Regions from separate parts of the Streptomyces sp. NPDC006510 genome, predicted to be linked through region 3. Evidence: riboswitches for the same ligand, from Rfam matches in the RefSeq annotation. Region 3 holds a riboswitch; each other region holds the start of a gene.

Region 1 (4,618 bases), on a different contig from region 3:
CGGCGCGGGGAGCGGCGGGCTGCCGTCGCAGCCGGTGCGCGGCCGCGGCCCGTTCGGCGTGATGGGCGGCCAGCGCCCTGGCCCGCTCCGCGTCGCCGCGCGCCACCGCGTCCACGATCGCCCCGTGCTCGGCCCAGGAATCCACCGGCCGGGCCGACGGCTCGACCGCGTACATCCAGGCGATCTTGTGCCGCAGCTGGGTGAGCAGCGCGATCAGGCCGGGGCTGCCGGAGGCCTGCGCCAGCGTCTCGTGGAACCAGCCGCCCAGCGAGCGCAGGTCCTCGCCCTCGCCGCGCCTGGCCCGGTCCTGGCCGAGCCGCACCAGACCGCGCAGCACCTTGAGGTGCGCCTCGGTGCGTCGTTGCGCGGCGCGCGCGGCACCCAGTGGCTCCAGCAGCGTGCGGACTTCCAGGAGGTCGGCCGCCTCCAGCTCGGTGGGTTCGGCGACGCAGGCACCCGCGTGCCGGCGGGTGACCACGAAACCCTCGGACTCCAGGGTGCGCAGCGCTTCCCGTACCGGGACGCGGGAAACTCCATATCGACGTGCCAGCAACTCCTCCGTGAGACGGCTGCCGCGTTCGAAGACACCGGAGACGATGTCGTCACGGATTGCCGTGCATACCGAATGTGCCGGAATGCGCATGTCCGAACCTCCGCCTCAATCCCCGCGAAACGCGGCCGGCCGACGCCTGTTCTGCGACTCTATTGCAATGCGGCCGCATTTCCGATGCCGGATGGAAATTCATGAATATCTTTTGGCACGGAGCGGTTCGGCGGCCAGGCATCGCCCGCGGACGCATGGCGGGCACGCCGAAGACCCCGGCACGCTGCCGGGGCCTTCGGTGAGGTACTGCGGTGGGGCGTCGGTCAGACGTTGACACCGTGGGCGCGCAGGTATGCGACCGGGTCCATGTCGGAGCCGTACGACGGCGTCGTCCGGGCCTCGAAGTGGAGGTGCGGTCCGGTGGAGTTGCCGGTCGAGCCGGAGAGGCCGATCTGCTGGCCCGCGGCGACGCTCTGGCCGACGGAGACACCGATCGAGGAGAGGTGGCCGTACTGCGTGTACGTGCCGTCCGCCATCCGGAGCACGATGTTGTTGCCGTACGCCCCGCCCCAGCCGGCCTCGACGACCGTACCGGCGCCGACGGCGACGACGGAGCTGCCGGACGCGGCGTGGAAGTCGATGCCCGAGTGACTGCCGGAGGACCAGAGCGAGCCGCTGGACTTGTAACCGGTGGTGACGTACGAACCGGCGACCGGGAGCCGGAAGGAGCCCAGCCGCGTGCGCTCGGCGGACCGGGCGGCGCGCGCCTTCTCGGCACGGGCCTCGGCGGCGCGCTTCGCGTCGGCCTCGGCCTTGGCCAGCGCCTTGGCCTTCGCCTCGGCCTTCTTCTTGGCCTCGGCCTTCCGCTGGGCCTCCGCCTTCGCCTTGGCCGCGACATCCGCCTGGTGCTGCTGCGCGTCGGCCTGGGCGTCGATCCGGTCGGCGAGGGTCTTGTCGATGGCGATGACCTGGTTGAGGCCGGTCTCGCTCGCGGAGGGGGCCTCGGAGTCCGCGGCGAGCGCAGGAGCGGCCAGGCCGCCGATGACGCCGGTGGTGGCCAGAGCCGCGACGCCGACGACCTTCGCGCTGCGGCGCGTCAGTCGGCTCGGGGCACGGTGCTTCCCGGTGGCACGGGTGAACGCCATGGAGTGGCTGATCCTTTCCTTCCTTCTCGCCTACCGGGTTAGCTGACGGGTTCGGAGCAGGAAGGTCTCCTACGGGTGCCTCGGCCCCATCGGGGCTCAGGCATCCGATTCACCCCAGGGACTGCGTGGGTCCCCGGCTCCCCAGGCTCGCGCCTGACGGGGACTCGGCGATGGCTGTCCGGTACGTCGCGGATGCGGCATAAGAGTGACGGACAGCCGAGCCGACGCTAAGCGGGGTCACTTTCATTCACCAAACGGACAGGCCATTTTGTAGCGCATCCCACAGGGCAGACAGGCAACCTCCCCCTCGGAACGGACAAAAGGGAAGACCCCGGTGAGATCTCGCTCACAGGGGTCTTCCTCTTGTCCCGGTATCCGGCGATATGTCGGAGGGTGAGGCCGCTCATGGTGGAGTGACCGGCCCGTCGGCCGACTCCCGCCGGACCGGTCGTCAGCCGGTGACCACCGACACCTCTCCGATGCCCAGAGCCCGGACGGGCTCCGCGATCCGAGCCGCGTCGCCGACGAGGACCGTGACCAGCCGGTCGCCCGGGAAGGCGTTGACGACCGCCGCGGTCGCCTCGACCGTGCCGGTCTCCGCGAGCCGGGCGTACAGCTGCGCCTGGTAGTCGTCCGGCAGGTGCTGCTCGACCTGGTCGGCGAGGGTGCCCGCGACGGAGGCCGCCGTCTCGAACTTCAGGGGTGCGACACCCACGAGGTTCTGCACGGCCGTCTCGCGCTCCTCGTCGGTCAGGCCCTCGGCCGCCAGGGTCCGCAGCACCGTCCACAGGTCCTTGAGCGCCGGTTCGGTGGACTCCGTGTCCACCGAACCGCTGATGGCGAGCATCGCGGCGCCGGTCGCCCCCGAGGCGGAGTCCGGGGCCGACGACCGCAGCACCTGGGCGAAGGCCCGTACCCCGTACGTGTAGCCCTTCTCCTCGCGCAGCACACGGTCGAGGCGGGAGGTGAGAGTGCCGCCCAGGCAGTACGTGCCGAGCACCTGGGCCGGCCACACGCTGTCGTGCCGGTCGGCGCCGATCCGGCCGATCAGCAGCTGCGTCTGCACCGCGCCCGGACGGTCGACGATCACCACCCGCCCGGTGTCGTCGGCGGTGATCGGCGGGGCCGGACGGGGCTCGGCGGTGTCTCCCGACCAGTCGCCGAGGGTGTCGGCGAGCAGCGCGTCCAGGTCGATGCCGGTGAGGTCTCCGACGACCACGGCGGTCGCCGTGGACGGCCGGACGTGGGCGTCGAAGAAGGCGCGCACGGCCGCCGAGTCGATCCGCTCCACCGTCTCCTCGGTGCCCTGGCGCGGGCGCGACATCCGTGCCGTGGCAGGGAAGAGCTCCTTGGAGAGCTGCTTGGCGGCCCGCCGGGCCGGGTTGGCCTGCTCGTGCGGGATCTCGTCGAGCCGGTTGCGTACCAGCCGCTCGACCTCGCTGTCGGCGAAGGCGGGCGCCCGCAGCGCCTCGGCGACCAGGGCGAGGGCCTTGGCCAGCCGGGAGGCCGGGACCTCCAGGGAGACCCGGATACCGGGGTGGTCGGCGTGCGCGTCGAGGGTGGCGCCGCAGCGCTCCAGCTCGGCGGCGAACTCCTCCGCGGTGTGCTTGTCGGTGCCCTCGGACAGTGCCCGGGACATGATCGTGGCCACACCGTCGAGGCCCTCGGGCTCGGCGTCCAGCGGGGCGTCGAGGAAGATCTCGACCGCCACGACCTGCTGACCGGGGCGGTGGCAGCGCAGCACCGTGAGGCCGTTGGGCAGGGCGCCGCGGTCCGGCGCGGGGAAGGCCCAGGGGCGGGCGACGCCGGGGGCCGGCTGCGGGTGGTACTGCATCGAAACTCCAGTCGCGGCAGCGTCGGTCACTTGTCCGCCCCTTCGTGCGCGTCGGTGTCGTCGGCGTCGGTCTCGTCGGTGTCCGCCGCGTCCGCGGGCTCGGCCGGTTCGACCGGCTCGTAGACCAGCACCGCCCGGTTGTCGGGGCGCAGCTGGGCCTTGGCGGCCGCCTGGACCTCCTCCGCGGTGACGTCGAGCACCCGCTGCACGGCGGTCAGGGCGAGCTGCGGGTCGTCGAACAGCACGGCGAACCGGCACAGTTCGTCGGCGCGGCCGGCGACCGTGCCGAGCCGGTCCAGCCACTCGCGCTCCAACTGGGCCTGCGCACGCTCCATCTCCTCGGGCGTGGGGCCCTCGGCGGCGAACCGGGCGAGCTCCTCGTCGACCGCGGCCTCGATCTGCGGCACCTCGACACCGCCGGACGTCTTGACGTCCAGCCAGCCGAGCGAGGGCGCACCTGCCAGCCGCAGCAGCCCGAACCCGGCTGCCACGGCCGTACGGTCACGGCGGACCAGGCGGTTGTGCAGCCGCGACGACTCGCCGCCGCCGAGCACGGTCAGCGCGAGGTCCGCCGCGTCGCACTCGCGGGTGCCGTCGTGCGGCAGCCGGTAGGCGGCCATCAGCGCCCGCGCCGGGACCTCCTCGCGCACCTCTTCGCGCAGCTGCTCGCCGATGATCGCGGGGAGCGTGCCGTCGCGCGGCGGCTGCTTGCCGTCGTGGGAAGGGATCGAGCCGAAGTACTTCTCGATCCAGGCGAGGGTCTGCTCGGGGTCGATGTCGCCGACGACCGAGAGCACCGCGTTGTTGGGCGCGTAGTACGTACGGAAGAAGGTGCGCGCGTCCTCCAGGGTCGCGGCGTCCAGGTCGGCCATCGAGCCGATCGGGGTGTGGTGGTAGGGGTGGCCCTCGGGGTAGGCCAGTGCCGTCAGCTTCTCGAACGCCGTGCCGTAGGGGACGTTGTCGTAGCGCTGGCGGCGCTCGTTCTTGACGACGTCGCGCTGGTTCTCCATGGACTCTTCGTCGAGCGCGGCGAGCAGCGAGCCCATGCGGTCGGCCTCAAGCCACAGGGCCAGCTCCAGCTGGTGCGTGGGCATG
Region 2 (4,618 bases), on a different contig from region 3:
CGCGGCCCGAATCGCTTCGCCGACCGGATGAGGGCACGGGCGAAGGAACCCGCGAGGGGCCAACGATCCGAAGCGGGGATTCGCCGGCAGTGGGCGGCGACTTTGTCGAGGATGAGCAAACCGCGGCCAGCGGAGACACTTCCGCAATCAAGTGGCTTCTCGACTGGATCACGCCGGGCTCGCGGGGTCCGGCCTGATCCAGACGAAAGACCCTAGAGCGGCAGGAGGTCCGGGCGCTTGGCTTCGACGTGGTCGCCCGAGGACTCGCCGCGCAGCCGTCGGCCGATCCACGGAACCAGGTACTCGCGCGCCCAGTGGATGTCGTCGCGCCGCACTTCGAGGGTGCCACGCTGTGCCTGCGGGGGCCATTCCTGGTCGGGGTCGGCCGGCACGTCGATGCCGAGGACCTGGGCGGCGCGCAGCGCGACCCTGGTGTGTCCCTCGGGCGACAGATGGAGCCGGTCGTCGTCCCAGGCGCGCCGGTCCTGGACGGACCGCAGCGACCACAGGTCCAGGACCGGGCAGTCGTAGCGGTCGGCGATGGCCCGTACATGGGCGGTGTACGTGGCGATCTTGCCGCGCAGATGGCGCAGCACGGGAACGCCACGGGTGTCGAAGCCGGTGGTGACCATGACCGTGCCGACCGCCTCGGTCAACTCGGCGACGGCGCGCTCGAAGCGCTCGGCCACGTCGTCGGGGTCGGTGCCCGGCCGGATGATGTCGTTGCCGCCGGCGCAGAAGCTCACCAGGTCGGGTGCGAGCTCCCTGGCGCGGGGCACCTGCTCCTCGACGATCTGGTCGAGGAGGCGTCCGCGTACGGCGAGATTGGCGTACCCGAAATTCCCGTGCGCGGAGCCTTCGGCGCCCGTCGCCGCATCGGGGTCCGGGAGCTGGTCCGCGAGGAGTACCGCGAAACGGTCCGCCCAGCCGACGAAGGTCCCGTCCGGGCCGGGGTCGCCGACTCCCTCGGTGAAGCTGTCGCCGATCGCCGCGTACGACCCGATGACGCCCTGTCGGTTGTTGACGCCACGTTGGTTTTTTCTCGAATCGTCTGCCACAAACGCTTATCCTGCACCGCTGAATGTGACCTACGCGACCGTAATAAGGGGTTGACGGGTGGTGAGATAGACCACCCGGTCAGTTTTTGGTAAAGGGGGAATAAGCAGAGGGGCGGTGCGCCGCCGCGCACCGCCCCTGCTGTGTTGCTCAGGTCATGCTTTGTCGCTCAGCTGCCCGGCCGTTCGGCTCAGACGTAGATGCCGTGCGAGGCCAGGAAGGCGATCGGGTCGATGTCCGAGCCGTACCCCGGGCCCGTGCGGACCTCGAAGTGCAGGTGCGGGCCGGTGGCGTTGCCGGTGGCACCGGAGAGGCCGACCTGCTGGCCGGCGCTCACGGCCTGACCCGCCGAGACGGAGAGGGAGGACATGTGGCCGTACTGCGAGTAGTGGCCGTCGGCGTGCCTGATGACGACCTGGTTGCCGTACGCGCCGCCCCAGCCGGCGGTGACGACGGTACCGGAGGTGATGGCCTTGACGCTGGTGCCGGTGGCGACGGGGAAGTCGATGCCGGTGTGGCTGCCGCTGGACCAGTTGGAGCCGGAGGCCCGGTAGTTGGTGGTGTGGTTGCCGGGGACCGGGTGGGCGTAACCGGAGGCGGTGCTCCGGGCGGCCGGGGCCTTGGTCTCCGGGGCGGCGGTCACGGACTTGGCCGGGGCGGACTTCTGCGCGGCCGACGAGGCGACCGAGGGCGCCTTCGACGGGAGGGCCGAGCCGGTGCCGGCGCCGGTGGGCGCGGCGTTGCCGGACGCCTTGGCAACGAGGGTCAGTTTCATGCCCGGGAAGATCAGGCTGGGATCCTCGCCGACGACCTTGCGGTTGTCCTGGTACAGCTTCTGCCAGCCGCCCTTGATCTTGTGCTCGGCGGCGATCTTCGACAGGTAGTCGCCGGAGACGACGGAGTACGTCGTGGTGGCGGCCTGCTTCTGGGAGACCGGCGCGGCCTGCGTGGCGGCGGCCGACTTCGGTGCGGCGGCCGGAGCGGCCTGCTCCACGGCGTGGGCACCGGTGGCACCGAGCAGCGGCAGTGCGACGACGGCGCCGCCGGCGCTTGCCGCGGCGACGCCACGGGCGATGGTGCTGATCTTCGGACGACGGTGCTTACCCGATATGGGCATGAAGTACTTCCTCTCCGGCGCCTACGAGGTGAGCTGTCGGGTTCGGGCTGGAGATGCCCGGCCGCGCCGAGCGCGACTTCACCCCGAGCCGACCGGATTTCTCCGGTCGGCGGCTTACCTGGTTCCCCCGCTCCTGCCACGCGATGAGTGGATGCGGATTCCGGTCGGCGGCAGGATTAGGCGGTCCGTCCGGATTGACGGTGACCGTAAGCGAGCCGGGACGACGAGAACAAGCCACGGGTTCCACGCCGGAATCCGCGCCGGGAATTCAGCGCGGAATTCCGGTCACACTCCGTGGATTAAGGATCTTTGATTTCCGCGCCGCGCACGGATGCCCCAACATTGCCGTCACCACACACCGTCACGGATATGATTCCGCTCACGAGGCGGCACCCATGTCCCGCATAAACGGGGCATGTTATGGCAAATAACCGCATTACGGACATGCCGCGAGTGTCACCCCCGTCGGAGCCTCAGCACCCGCGCGTCGAGATCGCCTCGGAGTCCGGTGTGCAGTCCCTGATGCAGCAGCGCCGAACCGTGGTGCACCGCCCCCGTGTCCAGGCAGGTGTACGTCGCCGCGGGGTCGAGCCCGCGCAGCCGCAGAGCCGGGGGCCGCTCCCCGTACCTCTGCGCCTCCAGCCACATCAGGACCACGGTCTCCTCCCCGTGGACGTACTGGACCGCACTGAGTCCGCCGCGCGGCTCGCGCAGCCGGTACAGCTCGCCCCACTGCACGATCGGCCGGATCTCCTTGTAGATGTCCACCCAGGTCCGCGCCTCGGCCAGCTCCTCCTCGCTCCATTCAGTGAGGTCCCCGCCGACCCCGAGCACACCGGCCATCGCGCTCACGAAACGGAAGCGCAGCGAGCTGACCCTGCCGTTGAGCTGGTGGTTCGGACTGTCGGTGACCCAGGCGGCCATCACCCGGGCCGGATGGAGGTGCCCGAAGCCCTCCTGGATGGCGAGACGGTCGAGCGGGTCGGTGTTGTCGGAGGTCCACACCTGGTCCGTACGGGACAGGATCCCCAGGTCGATCCGGCCGCCGCCGCCCGAGCAGGACTCGAACGCGACCGAGGGATGCGCGGCCCTGAGCCGGTCGATCAGCGCGTACAGCGCGTCCACGTGCTCGATCCAGAGCTTCTGCGGGTACTCCTCGCCCGGCCAGCCCGCATCGGTGAAGCAGCGGTTGAAGTCCCATTTCACATAGTCGACAGGTGTTTCGGAGAGCAGCGTGTCCAGCTGCTCCCAGAGATACTCCTGCACATCGGGGCGAGCCAGATTGAGCACCAGCTGATGGCGGTACTCCGTCCGCGCCCGCCCGGGGAAGTGCTGCACCCAGTCGGGGTGGGCGCGATAGAGATCACTGTCCGCATTGACCATTTCCGGCTCGACCCAGATTCCGAACTGCATGCCGAGCCCGTGCACTTCGTCGGCGAGCGGCTTCAGGCCGCCGGGGAAGCGGTCCGGATTCGGCGTCCAGTCGCCGAGCCCGGCCCGGTCACTGGTCCGCTGCCCGAACCACGCGTCGTCCACCACGAACAGCTCGACGCCCATCGCGGCGGCGCGCTCGGCGAGGGCACGCTGCTGGTCCATCGAGATGTCGAAGCCCGTCGCCTCCCAGGAGTTGTAGAGCACCGGCCGCAGGTTCTCCGCGTCCGGGATCACATGGGCCAACTGCCAGGCATGCCAGGCGCGGCTCGCGCCGCCGAACCCCTGCCCGCTCCACAGACCGGCGAATACGGGCGTGGTGTACGACTCCCCCGGCGTGAGCCGCAGCAGTCCGGAGTCGTCGTAGCCGGCGCCGCCGGTGATCTGTACGAGCCCGTCGGGCAGCCGCTGCACGGAGATCCGCCACGACCCGGACCAGCCGAGCGCGCAGCCGTAGACCTCGCCGCTCTCCTCGGTCGCCGCACCGTCGGCGTCCAGCGCGACCCACGGCAGGTACTGGTGGCCGGTGTGGCCCCGCCTGCTGGAGATGACGCTCTCGCCGTAGGTCAGCTCCGCCCGCGCGATCCGCGACTCCGCCGCCCAGCGTCCGTGCAGCCGGCTCAGCCGCCAGCCGTCCCGGGCGGGCAGCGACCAGGCGGCCGCGTCGGCGCGCAGCAACTCCAGCGGCGCGCCGTCCGGTCCGGCGTGGGCGACGGTGGCCCAGCGCTCCACGACATCGGAGTCGTCCCGCATCCGGTAGTGCAGGGTGAGGGCGAGCCGGTGCACGGAGTCGGTGAAGTCGATCCGCAGTTCGTCCCCGTCCACCACGGCGGCGCCGAAGGCCCACTCGGTGCCGCGAACCTCGGGGGTGCGTACCGAGAGTGCCGGGCGGACGAACCTGGGGCCGCCCTCCACCGGATACTCCTCCCGGCCGTCGAGATGGGACTCGAAGGCCCTGAAGGGCAGCTCCGGTGCCGCGGCCAGCGCCTCGGCCGCCGCGAGAGTGATCCTCGG
Region 3 (4,618 bases):
CCGACGCGGCCGCCCGCGGCATGTCCGGCGCCGACCTCACCGTTCTCAACGGCACCAATGGTGTCAACGAGATGGCGGCGGGCGTCGTCGGCCAGGGGCTGGCGATCCTCCACTCGTTGCAGCGGGGCGCGAACCCGGTGAAGCCGCCGGCGGTCCATGGGAAGGCCACTTCCGCTCCCCGTATCTCCGAGACGAATCCGTCCTGATGCGGCAGGGGTGACGGCCGGGGCGAAGGTCGGGGGTGAAGGCCGGGAGAACCCGAGTGGTCAAAAGAGCGCCGGACATGCCGTAGAGTTGTGTTCACCGACGCGGGGTGGAGCAGCTCGGTAGCTCGCTGGGCTCATAACCCAGAGGTCGCAGGTTCAAATCCTGTCCCCGCTACTGAAGAATTCAGGCCCGGCACGCATACAGCGTGCCGGGTCTGAATCGTTCGGTCCGTGGCCCGCGCGCAGCGGCCGGGGCAGCGGCCGGGTCTGGGCGGTACGTGAGCCACACCACATGTGTCCCCCCATTGGCCGACGAGGAGTCGCCGCCGCGTTCCGCTCCGGTGAGCCTGGGGTGGGGCGCGGTACCGTCCGCAGCCGCGCGCGTACCGGGCAGGAGACCACAGGTGTGGAAGCGGGAGAAGCGGCGTGGCAGGCAGGCCGGGGGCGGGGCCCGTACCCGGTCGTTCGTGCGCACCCTGCCCGCCCTGATGATTCTCGGCGGGCTGGTGTTCGACCTCCTCACCCCGCCGACCTTCACCGCCATTCCGTTGTTCGTGGCCGCTCCGCTGATCGCCGCCCCGTTCTTCTCGCTGGCCAGCACCATCCGCACCGGTATCGCCTCGATGCTGGCCGTCATCGCGCTGCGGCTGTACAGCAGCACGTTGCCGGACGTCGTGCCGTTGATCGAGCTGCTCACCCTGGCCACCGTCTCGGTCCTCGCGGTCGTGATCAACGGGGTCGTGCGGCGCGGCAACGAGCAGCTGGCCTCCGCGCGCTTCGTCGCGGAGACGGCCATGCGCGCGGTACTGCCGCAGCCGGCCGACCGGACCGGCGGACTGCATGTCGCGGCGCGGTACGAGGCTGCGCAGGCGGACGAGTTCGTCGGCGGCGACCTGTTCGCCGTGGCGGACACCCCGCAGGGGGTGCGGCTGGTGGTCGGGGACGTACGGGGGAAGGGGCTCGACGCCGTGGAGACGGTGGCGGTGGTCATCGGGGCGTTCCGTGAGGCGGCCGAGCAGGAACCCTCGCTGGAGGGGGTGGCGGGGCGGCTGGAGCGGGCGCTGGCACGGGAGGAGGCGCGGCGGGGCGGGCTCGACGCGCTGGAGGGCTTCATCACCGCCGTGCTGGCCGAGATCCCGCCCGGGCTGGCCCGGGTGCGGATCGTCAACCGCGGTCACCCCGAGCCGATCCTGCTGCACCCGGGCGGGGCGCTGGAGGTGCTGAAGCCCTCCGTGCCCGCGCTGCCGCTCGGGATGGGCCTGGGGGTGTGGCAGGAGCACACGGACGAGTGGGACCTGTCGGCCGGTACGACCCTGCTCCTCTACACGGACGGCCTCTCCGAGGCGCGGAACGCCGAGGGGGTCTTCTACGATCCGGCGGCCCGGTTGCGCGGGCGGATCTTTCCGGGGCCCGAGGAACTGCTGTCCGCGCTGACCGACGACGTGCGCCTGCACACGGGTGGCGAGACGACCGACGACATGGCGTTGCTCGCGGTCGCACGTCCCGCGGAGGGGCAGCCGGACCGGCGGAGGACCGTGCGGATCGTCGGTGCTGAGGAGGCGTGAGGGGCGGGTGCGGTGCGGGGGTGCGGTGCGGGGGTGCGACGGGTGCGATGCCACCGTGCGTAACCGAAGGGCGTCGCTCCGCATAACATTTGACGCAACATCAGAAACGGGGTAGTGGCTGAGGGTCGGTCAACTCATCCGATTCCGCCCGCTTTTGCCCCGTAAAGTCCAGGCCAAAGACGTGAACGATCAGTGGGAACGGCTTGGAATACGACCCCGGTGTCTATTAACGTTCGATAACGCAGCGCGGTCGTCCCAGCCGTCGTCAGTGGCGGCACCGTGCGCGAGCGCCGAATTCCGCAAGGGAACCGGGGAACCACCTACATGGGGTGAATCGGACACCTGTGTCTCGTGAGAGGCGGAGGGGCCCGTAGGAGACCTTCCTGCTCCGAACCCGTCAGCTAACCCGGTAGGCGAGAAGGAAGGAAAGGAGTGCGCCCCCGTGGCGTCCAACAAGCCTGCCCCCGAGGCCCCGTCTCGGTTCAATCCCGACTACGGCACCGGTTACGGAGCCGACTTCGGCACCGAGCCCGGCGGCGACTTCACCGGCGAATTCACCGGTGAGTTCGGCAGCGACTTCCGCGCCGACGGCAACGGCGAGTCCGACCGCGGCTGGGACGAGTGGAACCCCACCGAGGAGTCCGTCCGCCCGGTGCGCGGCAAGCACCGCGTCGCCAAGCAGCGCAACGGACTCGCCCGCAGCTCCACGGTGCTGGGTGTCGGCGTCATCGCGGCGGTCGGCGCGGGCGGCATGGCCACCGCGCAGAGCAAGCCGCCGGTCTCCATCTCCGTGCCCGACTCCATCGCGGACAACCTCCCCGACGCCAAGTCCCTTCCCGGCGTGGGCTCCTTGTTCTCCGACGAGTCCGAGACGGACAAGACCGAGGTCGCGGCCGCCACCGCCCCGCTGACCACCGCCGGCATCACCACCGCCGAGGCCGAGCAGGGCACGACGGATGCGGGCGAGGCGCTCCGCGCCCGCATCCTCCAGCAGGCCGAGCAGCAGCAGGACGCCGCCGCGGCCGAGGCCAAGGCGACCCAGGAGAAGGAAGCCGCCGAGAAGGCCGCCGCCGAGGCCGAGAAGCAGCAGGACGAGGCCAAGGCCAAGGCCGCCGCCGAGAAGAAGAAGGCGGAGGAGGAGGCCAAGAAGAAGGCGGAGGCCCTGCGGCTCGCCAAGCTCGCCGCCAGCTACGCCATCCCGACCTCCTCGTACACGATCACCTCGACCTTCGGCCAGGCCGGCTCGATGTGGTCCTCCGGCTACCACACCGGCCTCGACTTCGCGGCCCCGACCGGCACCCCGATCAAGGCCGTGCACGGCGCCACGGTCAAGTCGGCCGGCTGGTCCGGTGCGTACGGCTACCGCACGGTGCTGGAACTCGACGACGGCACGGAGCTGTGGTTCTGCCACCAGTCCTCGATCGGTGTCAGCGTCGGCCAGAAGGTCAGCACCGGTGACACCATCGGCCGGGTCGGCGCGACCGGCAACGTGACGGGACCGCACCTCCACATGGAGGTCCACACCGCCGACGGCACGGGCATCGACCCGATGGCCTGGCTCCGCGGCAAGGGCCTCAACCCCTGAGGCGACGCCCGCCCCGCGGGCCTCTTGATCCGAGCCGGTTCGCCGGCCGACGAACCCCGGCAGTCCTGACGCTCACCCCCCGACGTCAGGGCTGCCGGTCTGTTGTGAGCGGTGGGGAAGAGCGGGCGGTGGGGCAGAGGGCAGCGAGGAAGAGCGGCCGGTGGGGGAGAGCCGGCGGTGGGGAAAACGGCGAGCACCTGGAATAGCGGGCCCGCCGGAATTCGTTGATCCACTTATGACTTCTCTTCGCAGGCTGGGCCCTTCCGACCTTCAGGTCTTCCCGCTCGCTCTCGGCGGCAACGTCTTCGGCTGGACCGCCGACGAGGCGCAGTCGTTCGCCGTGCTGGACGCCTACGCCGCGGCCGGAGGCAACTTCATCGACACCGCCGACGGCTACTCCGCCTGGGTTCCGGGCAACGAGGGCGGGGAGTCGGAGACGGTCATCGGCAAGTGGCTGGCCTCCCGCTCCGACCGCGCCGACATCGTCGTCGCCACCAAGGTCTCCACCCACCCCTCGTACCGGGGGCTCGCGCCCGTCAACATCAAGGCCGCGGCCGAGGCGTCGCTGCGTCGGCTCGGCACCGACCGCATCGATCTCTACTACACGCACTTCGATGACGAGACCGTCCCGGTCGAGGACATCATCACCGCCCTCGACCAGCTGGTGAAGGAGGGCAAGGTCCGGGAGATCGCCGCCTCCAACATCAGCCCCGAGCGGCTCCAGGCCTCCCTGGACTTCTCGGAGCGCGAGGGGCTGGCCCGCTACGTCGCCCTGCAGCCGCACTACAACCTGGTCTCCCGCGACACGTACGAGGGCGAACTCCAGGACACGGCCGCCCGCGCCGGGCTCGCCGCCGTGCCGTACTTCGCCCTGGCTTCCGGCTTCCTCACCGGCAAGTACCGTCCGGGCGCCACGGTGGAGAGCGCGCGGGCCGAGAGCGTCAGCAAGTACCGGGACTCGGAGCGGGGACAGAAGGTCCTGGCCGCCCTGGACAAGGTCGCCCAGGAGCACGATGCGGAGATCGCGACCGTCGCGCTGGCCTGGCTCGCCTCCCGGCCGACCGTGGCCGCCCCGATCGCCTCGGCCCGCACGGTCGAGCAGCTGCCCGCGCTGCTGGCCGTCGCGGACCTCTCGCTGACCGAGCAGGAGCTGGCCGAACTCACCGAGGCATCCGCCTGACGCGCACGCGGAGCGCACCGCTACTGAGCGTGCGGCGGAGGCTCATGCGCAACGAATGCCCCGAGAGCGCAACGCTCTTGGG

Evidence for each region. Region 3 has a riboswitch for cyclic di-AMP ahead of ABZY11_RS18675 (M23 family metallopeptidase). Riboswitches for the same ligand answer to the same signal wherever they lie in the genome.
Region 1: linked by a shared signal. The riboswitch ahead of ABZY11_RS39250 (M23 family metallopeptidase) and the one ahead of ABZY11_RS18675 (M23 family metallopeptidase) in region 3 are both predicted to bind cyclic di-AMP.
Region 2: linked by a shared signal. The riboswitch ahead of ABZY11_RS18540 (peptidoglycan DD-metalloendopeptidase family protein) and the one ahead of ABZY11_RS18675 (M23 family metallopeptidase) in region 3 are both predicted to bind cyclic di-AMP.

Annotation. Positions count from the first base shown of each region.
Region 1 covers NZ_JBEXPH010000246.1:3,020-7,637, reverse strand. The annotation lists gene ABZY11_RS39255 (GntR family transcriptional regulator) at 1-643, opposite strand, end outside; gene ABZY11_RS39250 (M23 family metallopeptidase) at 868-1,689, opposite strand; cyclic di-AMP (ydaO/yuaA leader) riboswitch at 1,703-1,869, opposite strand; gene ABZY11_RS39245 (pitrilysin family protein) at 2,141-3,523, opposite strand; gene ABZY11_RS39240 (pitrilysin family protein) at 3,550-4,618, opposite strand, start outside.
Region 2 covers NZ_JBEXPH010000054.1:35,278-39,895, forward strand. The annotation lists gene ABZY11_RS18530 (hypothetical protein) at 1-197, shown strand, start outside; gene ABZY11_RS18535 (SGNH/GDSL hydrolase family protein) at 213-1,058, opposite strand; gene ABZY11_RS18540 (peptidoglycan DD-metalloendopeptidase family protein) at 1,247-2,173, opposite strand; cyclic di-AMP (ydaO/yuaA leader) riboswitch at 2,179-2,333, opposite strand; gene ABZY11_RS18545 (alpha-galactosidase) at 2,630-4,618, opposite strand, start outside.
Region 3 covers NZ_JBEXPH010000055.1:15,512-20,129, forward strand. The annotation lists gene ABZY11_RS18660 (SPFH domain-containing protein) at 1-206, shown strand, start outside; tRNA gene ABZY11_RS18665 (tRNA-Met) at 308-381, shown strand; gene ABZY11_RS18670 (PP2C family protein-serine/threonine phosphatase) at 611-1,771, shown strand; cyclic di-AMP (ydaO/yuaA leader) riboswitch at 2,050-2,202, shown strand; gene ABZY11_RS18675 (M23 family metallopeptidase) at 2,214-3,356, shown strand; gene ABZY11_RS18680 (aldo/keto reductase) at 3,592-4,536, shown strand.